3 regions of the Mesorhizobium sp. PUT5 genome follow, and region 3 is predicted to be linked to each of the others. Evidence: predicted binding sites of a transcription regulator. Region 3 holds the regulator's gene; each other region holds the start of a gene.
What was found. Region 3 encodes LexA, which represses DNA repair genes until DNA is damaged. Its sites were predicted from a motif close to TGTTCNNNNTGTGTTCNG; they were not measured.

Region 1: the regulator LexA is predicted to act here: its motif matches at 1,533-1,550, upstream of ACTDI4_RS04425 (DNA recombination protein RmuC).
Region 2: the regulator LexA is predicted to act here: its motif matches at 1,498-1,515, upstream of parE (DNA topoisomerase IV subunit B).

Annotation. Positions count from the first base shown of each region.
Region 1 is NZ_JBQOSO010000003.1:599,756-603,030, reverse strand. It holds gene fmt (methionyl-tRNA formyltransferase) at 1-750, opposite strand, end outside; gene def (peptide deformylase) at 946-1,479, opposite strand; gene ACTDI4_RS04425 (DNA recombination protein RmuC) at 1,583-2,842, shown strand; gene ACTDI4_RS04420 (long-chain-fatty-acid--CoA ligase) at 2,880-3,275, opposite strand, start outside.
Region 2 is NZ_JBQOSO010000003.1:2,798,107-2,801,381, forward strand. It holds gene gcvP (aminomethyl-transferring glycine dehydrogenase) at 1-1,386, shown strand, start outside; gene parE (DNA topoisomerase IV subunit B) at 1,586-3,275, shown strand, end outside.
Region 3 is NZ_JBQOSO010000003.1:2,583,000-2,586,274, forward strand. It holds gene ACTDI4_RS14125 (right-handed parallel beta-helix repeat-containing protein) at 1-616, opposite strand, end outside; gene ACTDI4_RS14130 (hypothetical protein) at 759-980, opposite strand; gene lexA (transcriptional repressor LexA) at 1,266-1,982, shown strand; gene ACTDI4_RS14140 (ComEC/Rec2 family competence protein) at 2,253-3,275, opposite strand, start outside.

The DNA.
Region 1 (3,275 bases), 2.0 Mb from region 3:
CTTCAATCTTTCGGCGCGCCCGGAAACGGGCGCTTCGCACCAGGCACCCGGAAAGGGCGACAGGCCGCGGATGAGGTTGTGCACCTGCGCGGCCGGGCGGCTCCAGTCTACGCGCGCCTCCGACTTGGCGATCTTGGCCGCATAGGTGGCGCCTTCGGCCGGCTGCGGCACGAAGGACAGGGTGCCGGCCTCCAAGCCGGCCAGCGCCTCTGCCATCAGCGACGCGCACATCGCCATCAGCCGGTCGTGCAGGTCGCCGGAGGTCATGTCGGCATCGATCGCAATCTTTTCAACCAGCGCCACGGGGCCGGTGTCCAGCCCTTCGTCCATCTTCATCACCATCATGCCGGTTTCGGCGTCGCCGGCCATGATCGCGCGCTGGATGGGCGCGGCACCGCGCCAGCGCGGCAAAAGCGAGGCGTGGCCGTTGAGGCAGCCGAGCCGCGGCGCCTGCAGAACCGGCCTCGGCAGGATCAGCCCATAGGCGACGACGACCGCGACATCGGCGCCGAGCGCGCGAAAGGCCTGCTGCTCGGCCTCATCCTTCAGCGACAGCGGCGCACGCACCGGAACGCCCAGGCGCTCGGCCTCGCGCTGCACCGGAGAGGGGGTGAGCTCCAGCCCCCGCCGCCCGCCGGCGCGCGGCGGCTGGGTGTAGACGGCGGCGATCTCGTGGCCCGCTTCCGCCAGCGCGCGAAGCGTCGGCACGGAGAAATCCGGCGTACCCATGAAGACGACGCGAAGCGGCATGTTATCCGTGGCCCGGCTTTTTTCGACCCGGTCTTGTAGGGCGCTCAGCCCCGAGCTTCAAACGGATTCACCAGTTTCATCCCCAACCAGTCGAAATCGCGCATGTATCCAGGACGATCATTCAAGGTCCGGCAGGGGCCGACCGAAGTCCGATTTCCGTTCCTGTTCGATCGCGCGATGGGCGGCCCGCCGGGCCTAGCCGACCAGCCGGCTGGGGGCCGCGCGGTCCTTGGCCAGCTTCCTGAATTTCTTCATCACCATGTCGCGCTTGAGCTTGGAGATGTAGTCGATGAACAGCACGCCGTTGAGGTGGTCGATCTCGTGCTGCAGGCAGGTGGCCATCAGCCCTTCGGCCATGATCTCCTGCTGCCTGCCGTCGCGGTCGAGATATTGCACCCGCACCGAAGCGGGGCGCTCGACCTCGGCGTAGTAGTCGGGGATGGACAGGCAGCCTTCCTCGTAGACCGAACGCTGCTCGGCGCTCTCCAGCACTTGCGGGTTGATGAAGACGTGGGGCGCGGGCGGCTCGCCTTCCTTGGCCAGGTCGATCACCAGAAGCCGCAGCGGCTCGCCGATCTGGATGGCCGCCAGCCCGATGCCCGGCGCCTCATACATGGTTTCCAGCATGTCGTCGGCCAGCTTGCGCAAGGCGTCGTCGACGCGCTCCACCGGCTTGGAAACCTGGCGCAGGACGGGATCGGGAAGGATGACGAGCGGCTTGATGGACATATCGCCTCACCTAAGGCTTTGCCGCAAAAGCGTCAACGGCCGAGTGTGCCGCCTGTTCCCGTTTTGATCTGTCCGGGCGGCCCGAATCATCTATGGTGAGGCCATGAACGACGCAAGCAGCCTCCTGTCCGAACCCCTCCTGCGCCTCGGCGCCAGCGCCTTCACGCTCGGCCAGGTGCTGCTTGCGGCCGGCACGCTCGCGCTCGTCTTGCTGGTCGGGCTGGGCTGGGCGCTGTGGCGCTCGGCGCGTGCCCGCACCGCGGCCGCCGAGGAAGCGGCCGAGCGCACCCGCACGGCGGAAGAGCGCATGGCCGGCATCCTGCAGGCGCAGGCCGAGATGAAAGGCTCCATGGGCGCGCTCGCCGACGTGTTCGGCGCGCGCCAGGCGGAGCTGACGCAATCGCTCGGCCAGCGGCTCGACGCCATGACCGGACGCATCGGCCAGTCGATGAGCGAGCAGGCGCGCTCCACGCATGACAGCCTGGCCAAGCTGCAGGAACGGCTCGCCGTCATCGACACGGCGCAGGGCAACATCCAGTCGCTGGCCGGGCAGGTGGTGCAATTGCAGGCGATCCTGTCCAACAAGCAGACGCGCGGCGCCTTCGGCCAGTCGCGCATGGAGGCGATCGTCGCCGACGGCCTGCCGATGAGCGCCTACGAGTTCCAGGCGACGCTGTCGAATGGCAGCCGGCCCGACTGCATCGTCAAGATGCCGAACGGCGCGCCGGCGCTCGCCATCGACGCCAAGTTCCCGCTGGAGGCCTGGAACGCGATCCGTGCCGCCGAGAGCCCGGACCTGCAGAAGGTGGCCTCGCAGGCTTTCCGCCGCGATATCGAGGTGCATATCCGCGACATCTCCGAAAAATACCTTCTCCAGGGCGAGACGCAGGACACCGCCTTCATGTTCGTGCCGTCGGAATCGGTCTTTGCCGAGATCCACGAGAATTTCGAGGCGCTGGTGCAGCGCGCCCATCGCGCCCGCGTGGTCATCGTGTCGCCCTCGCTGCTGATGCTGTCGATCCAGGTGGTGCAGGCGATCCTGAAGGATGCGCGCATGCGCGAGCAGGCGCATCTCATCCAGGGCGAGGTGGTGCGGCTGATGGAGGATGTCGGCCGCCTCGACGAGCGCGTGCGCAAGCTGCAGACGCATTTCGGCCAGGCCGCCAAGGACATAGACGACATCCTGGTGTCCTCCTCCAAGGTGACCAAGCGCGGCCAGAAGATCGAGGCGCTGGAGTTCGTCGAACGCACGCCGGACGAACAGGACGGACAGGGCGAGGCCCCGGCGCGCGCAGGCGGCCGGCGCACCGCCGATTCCCGGACCGGGCAGTTGCGCCTGCGGGTGGTGGACGAGGAAGGCTGACGCGGCGCGCGGCCTATGGGCGGGAGGACCGGCGGCCTCAGCCCCTCAGCTCGCGCCGCAGGATCTTGCCCACCGGGGTCTTCGGCAATTCCTCGCGGAACTCGATATATTTCGGACGCTTGTAGCCGGTGAGGTTCTCGCGGCAATAGGCGACGAGCTGCTCCGCAGTCAGCGCCGGGTCCTTGCGGACCACGAACAGCTTGGGCACCTCGCCCGAATGCTCGTCGGGCACGCCGATGGCGGCCACCTCCAGCACCCCGGGATGGCGCGCCACCACCTCCTCCAGCTCGTTGGGATAGACGTTGAAGCCGGAAACCAGGATCATGTCCTTCTTGCGGTCGACGATCCTGGTGTAGCCGCGCTCGTCCATGAAGCCCATGTCGCCGGAGCGGAAATAGCCGTCCTTCGTCATCACCTTCCCGGTTTCGTCGGG
Region 2 (3,275 bases), 220 kb from region 3:
GACCTGGCGCTCGACCGCGCCATGATTCCGCTCGGCTCCTGCACCATGAAGCTCAATGCGGCGGCCGAGATGATGCCGGTAAGCTGGCCCAACATCGCCAATCTGCATCCCTTCGCGCCCAAGGCGCATACGGAGGGCTTTCGCGCGATGATCGATGAGCTGGAGGGCTGGCTGGCCGAGATCACCGGCTTCGACGCCGTGACGCTGCAGCCCAATGCCGGCAGCCAGGGCGAATATGCCGGTCTGCTCGCCATCCGCGGCTATCACAAGTCGCGCAACGAAGGGCACCGCAACATCTGCCTCATCCCCTCCTCCGCGCATGGCACCAACCCGGCCAGCGCTGCCATGGCCGGCATGAGCGTGGTGGTGGTCCGCTGCACCGACGACGGCAACATCGACATCGACGACCTCAAGGCCAAGGCCGAGCAGCACGGCGCCAACCTGGCGGCGCTGATGTTCACCTACCCGTCCACGCACGGCGTGTTCGAGGAAGGCGCCAAGGACATCTGCGCCATCGTGCACGAGCACGGCGGACAGGTCTATTTCGACGGCGCCAACCTCAACGCGCTGGTCGGGCTTGCCCGCCCCGGCGACATCGGCGCCGACGTCTGCCACATGAACCTGCACAAGACCTTCTGCATTCCGCATGGCGGCGGCGGCCCGGGTGTCGGCCCGATCGGCGTCAAGGCGCATCTGAAGCCCTATCTGCCGGGCCACGTTGCGGAAGGCTCGGCGCATGCCGTGTCGGCCGCGCCCTTCGGCAGCGCCTCGATCCTGCCCATCACCTGGATGTATATCCGCATGATGGGACCGGAAGGGCTGAAGAAGGCCACCGAGATCGCCATCCTGTCGGCCAACTATCTGGTGGCGCGGCTGGGCAACCACTATTCGGTGCTCTACCGGGGCCGTGGCGGCCGCGTGGCGCATGAGTGCATCCTCGACACGCGCGTCATCAAGGACCGCTCCGGCATCACCGTGGACGACATCGCCAAGCGGCTGATCGACTACGGCTTCCACGCCCCAACCATGTCGTTCCCGGTGGCGGGCACGCTGATGGTGGAGCCGACCGAATCCGAGCCGAAGAGCGAGGTGGATCGTCTCTGCGAAGCCCTGATCGCCATCGCCGACGAAGCCGAGAAGGTGGAAAAGGGCGAATGGCCGGCCGACGACAATCCGCTGGTCAACGCCCCGCACACGCCTGCCGAGACGCTGGCCGGCGAATGGACGCATCCCTATTCGCGCCTGGAAGCGGCCTACCCGGCGGGTAACGTCGACACGCTGGTGAAATACTGGCCGCCGGTATCGCGCATCGACAATGTCGCCGGCGACCGCAACCTGGTCTGCTCCTGCCCGCCCCTGTCGGAATACAGCGACGCGGCCGAGTAACGCGGCCAAGGGCAGGAAAATGGGTCATGCAGGGGGCCGGCGCCAGCGCCGGCCCTTCGCTTTCTCCCTTGCCCCGGATGGCGATGATCTGTATTTCCACGGCCGAAGCCTTCGAACATACCCGGAACCTTGGTCGCGCCATCGCCCAAAGCGTGGCAGACTCCGACGGTGATTCGCAGCGGGGACATCCCAGATTCGCATGGACGACAGCAACGACCTCTTCGCCAGTCTCGACAGTCAGCCTCAGCCCGTTCGCGTGCCGTCGCGCCCGGCCGATCCGCTGGTGCAGGCGGCACGAAAGGCGCCCCCCCCTCCCCCTAGGGACGCGGGCGACAGCTACAGCGCCGCCGACATCGAGGTTCTGGAAGGGCTGGAGCCGGTGCGGCGCAGGCCGGGCATGTATATCGGCGGCACCGACGAGAAGGCGCTGCATCACCTCTTCGCCGAGGTCATCGACAATTCCATGGACGAGGCGGTGGCCGGCCACGCCACCTTCATCGAGGTGGAGCTTTCGGCCGACGGTTTCCTCACCGTCACCGACAACGGCCGCGGCATCCCGGTCGACCCGCATCCGAAATTCAAGGACAAGTCGGCGCTCGAGGTCATCATGACCACGCTGCATGCCGGCGGCAAATTCGATTCGAAGGTGTACGAAACCTCGGGCGGCCTGCACGGCGTCGGCGTGTCCGTCGTCAACGCGCTGTCGGATCAGCTCGACGTGGAAGTGGCGCGGGGCCGCCGCCTCTACCGGCAGCGCTTCTCGCGCGGCAAGCCGCAGGGACCGCTGGAACAACTCGGCGAAATCCACAACCGGCGCGGCACCACCGTGCGTTTCCATCCCGACCCGGAGATTTTCGGCAAGGCTGCCGCCTTCGAACCGGCCCGCCTCTACCGCATGGCGCGCTCGAAGGCCTATCTGTTCGGCGGCGTGCAGATCCGCTGGTCGTGCGATCCCTTGCTCATCAAGGAAAAGGACGACACCCCGCCCAAGGCGGAGTTCCACTTCCCCGGCGGCCTCGGCGACTACCTCAAGGCCTCGCTCGGCGACGAGTTCCAGGTCACGCGCGACATCTTCGCCGGCAAGAGCGAGAAGCAGGGCGGCCACGGCTCGCTGGAATGGGCCGTGACCTGGTATGGCGGCGACGGCTTCCTCAATTCGTACTGCAATACCATTCCCACCCATGAGGGCGGCACGCACGAAGCCGGCTTCCGCAACGTGCTGACGCGCGGGCTCAAGGCCTATGCCGATCTGACCGGCAACAAGCGGGCGTCGATCGTCACCTCCGAGGACGTGATGATGTCGGCCGCCGGCATGTTGTCCGTGTTCATCCGCGAGCCGGAATTCGTCGGCCAGACCAAGGACCGCCTCGCCACGGTGGAGGCGATCCGGATCGTGGAGAACGCCATCCGCGACCCGTTCGACCTGTGGCTCGCGGCCAATCCGCAGGAAGCCACCAAGCTGCTGGACTGGGTGATCGCACGTGCCGACGAGCGCGTGCGCCGGCGCCAGGAGAAGGAAGTGTCGCGCAAGAGCGCGGTGCGCAAGCTGCGCTTGCCCGGCAAATTGGCGGACTGCACGCAGAATGCCGCTGCCGGCGCCGAAATCTTCATCGTGGAAGGCGATTCGGCCGGCGGCTCCGCCAAGCAGGCGCGCGACCGCGCCAGCCAGGCGGTGCTGCCGTTGCGCGGCAAGATCCTGAACGTGGCGAGCGCCGGCAACGACAAGCTGGCCGCCAACCAGACCATCTCCGACCTGACCCAGGCGCTGGGCTGCGGAACCCGGTCGAAATATCGCGAGGAGGACCTGCGCTACGACCGCGTCATCATCATGACCGACGCCGATGTCGACGGCGCACACATCGCCTCGCTGCTCATCACCTTCTTCTACC
Region 3 (3,275 bases):
TGATCGGCCCGAAATTGTTCTTGATGAAGATGTCGGAGGTATCGCGGCCGATCACCGTGTTGCCCTCGATCAGCACTCCGTTCTGGGCGCCCTGCACGGCGATGCCGTCATAGTGCGGGTCGGCGCCGGCGGCGGCGAGGTCGTGGATATAGTTGCCCTTCACCGTGCTGGCGCCGCCGGTCAGGACAATGCCGTTCTCCGACTTGGAGATGTCGTTGCCGATGAAGTTGCCGCTGCCGAGAATGGCCGCATTGGCGTTCTTGGCATAGCCGGGGCCGGTGATCTCGCAGTTCTGGATGGTGATGTTCTTGGCGCCTTCGGCGTCGATGCCCCACCAGCCATCATAGTTGATGACGCAGTTCTTGATGATGACGTCGGGAGCAGTAATCCGAAGAGAACCGTTGATGATCTGCCCTTCGATGACGGTTCCAGCCTGCGTGATCGTCATCGGGCCGGTGTAGGTGGTTAGTTTCGTTCCAGCCGGAACGCCTGCATCCGGCGAACCCGGCCGGGCGGTCTCCATGGCCGCAACGGTGTCGCCGGCGCGGGCACCGTCCATGGAGGCCGGAACGACGGCAAGTGCCGCAGCCGTTATGCATGCCAAACGCCTGACCATCGCACCGCCCGCCTTTCCAACAGTTCGACCCGCATGGGAGCCTATCATGCGCCTGCGCGGCCCATCGGCCAAGCGTCCTGCAGCACAGACGAGAAGCCCGGCCGGCGCATAGGCGCGCATAGCCGGGCAGGCACGGAGCAGGCTATTTGCAAGCCGACAGCATTTTCATGGCCTTTTCGGCATTCGCCTTGGCCGTATACATCTTGCTGCCGACATCCATCATCTTCTTGCCGTCGGGCTTGCTGGACACGACCTGGCACTTCTTGGTGCCGGCATCCTGCGCCACCCAGTAATCCGTTGCGGCAAATGCCGGGAAGGCGGCAATAGCCGTCAGCGAACCAGCGATCAGAACTGTCTTGATCATGCTATTCTCCTGTGAAAGATGGCACCTCTGGAAATCCCCCGGACGAATAGCTAGAGCGCGCACCGGCCGGTTCTTGCCCTCCCGGCTACTTCACGATGATTTGAAGCGGCTCGGCGACCGGCGAAAGGGACCGGACGGAGCCGGGCCTCTGGCGGAGCCTCGGCGCAGGATAATGCCACCCGCCCTCCCAAACATTCATCGAACTTTAAGCGTTGCGGAACACAACTGGAACAGATAGTGTTTGTTCCGGGTTTGTTTTTCCGATTCCGATCATTCGGGGGCACCATGCTGACGCGCAAGCAACACGAGCTTCTCCTCTTCATTCACGAAAGATTGAAGGAGAGCGGCATTCCGCCTTCCTTCGACGAAATGAAGGAAGCGCTCGATCTTGCGTCGAAATCAGGCATCCACCGGCTGATCACGGCACTGGAGGAGCGCGGCTTCATCCGCCGGCTGCCCAACCGCGCGCGCGCGCTTGAGGTGCTGCGGCTGCCCGATTCGATCGCGCCGGGCCTCAATGCCGCGCGCAAGTTCTCGCCCAGCGTCATCCAGGGCAGTCTCGGCCGGCCGGCCAGGGAGGCGCCGCGGCAGGCGCCGGGCAACGACGACGAGGCCACGGCCTCCATTTCCATCCCGGTTATGGGCCGGATCGCAGCCGGCGTGCCCATAGACGCCATCCAGCACAAGACCCATTCCATCTCGGTGCCGCCGGACATGATCGCCGGCGGCGAGCACTATGCGCTTGAGGTCAAGGGCGATTCGATGATCGAGGCCGGCATCTTCGATGGAGATACGGTCATCATCCGCAACGCAAACACCGCCAATCCGGGTGAAATCGTGGTGGCGCTGGTAGACGAGGAGGAAGCTACCCTGAAGCGTTTCCGCCGCAAGGGCGCGTCGATTGCGCTGGAAGCGGCTAACCCCGCCTATGAAACGCGCATTTTCGGGCCGGACCGGGTGAAGGTCCAGGGCAAGCTGGTCGGGCTGATCCGGCGATATTGACGACAGTTGCCGATGGCCTGCCCCATTCGGGAGGTTCTCCGGGCCGTCCGGTCCCTTGCGCGCGGAAATCACGGGCAGAGATTCCATATTGCCCCGTGATTGCCCCGTGTTGTTGCCTAGCTGCGGGCTCAGGCAGCCAGCGAATGTGGCTGGCAGCGCTATCGGGCGGGCTCTCTTGCCGTCCGCATGCCGATACGTCCCTTGATATCGTTCAGAGCGCGAGGCTCCCTCCACCACCGGCCTGGAAGGTTGCTCGATGCGCCTGCCATCTCAGCCGTCGTCGGCTTCGTCATCGCCTCGGCCGCGATCGCCCTGGCTGCCATGGGGCGCTTTGGAACTGTTCTCGTTGCGGTTGGCCGTTCTGGAGATTCCTTGAGCGCGACTTCTGGGGCCGGAATTGGCCTGATAGGGCGCCAGACCTCTCGCCTCGCGCGAAAACCGGCGCTGGAGATGCCACGGACGATAGTCGTTTTCGACTGCGAACCGGATTTCGGCAGGCGCGGCAGCGGAATTCGCGTCGAAGCGGATGGCCGCGCTGCCGGACCGGGCGAGATCGCGCTTGGTCAGCACGGCCACGAGCGGATCGCTGCAGGGATCGGCCGCCGTCGCGTCATCTATGACGATGAGCGCGGCAAACGCGCAGGCCGGCCGCGCCGCTGCCGTATTTGCCGCATGCACGACAATCGCCCCCGAAGGATGGCGGGCCACGCACGATCGGGCGGCGCACATGAAGGGCGATCCCGGCGGCAGGTCCGGCGCACCCTCGCCCGCATAGCGCAGGTCGCGCCCTTTCAGCGCCTCCGGCGGGACGGCGATCTCCGCATTCAGCGCACGGCTCCAATTCTCCATGGTGAACGCGTTCGGCCGCTCCCGGTTGACCGCGATCTCCCCGCCTCCGATCGGCACTGCGACGAGCCGTGCATCTTCCGAGACCAGCACGTCGGGTGCCTGCACCGCGCGCAGCGTCAGCAGCCCGAGAACCACGAATGGTATCGCGGCCAGTCGCAGCCGCGTCGTGGCCATGGTGCCGATCACCAGCGCCACCGTGGTCAGAAGCACCGATTCGAGCGAGATCAGGCCGATGCCGTCGACCGGAGAACGCTCCGACAGCCAGTTCGAGATGGCGATCATCGCCGCCAGCCCCTTGCCCATCACGTAGAGGAAGGGCCAGTCGAGTCCGAACGGCATCAAAAGGGCGCTGAACACGGCGAAGGGCATGACGACGAGCGACACCACCGGCATCACGGCGAGATTGGCGAACAGGCTGAGCGGCGACACCCGCTGGAAATGCCA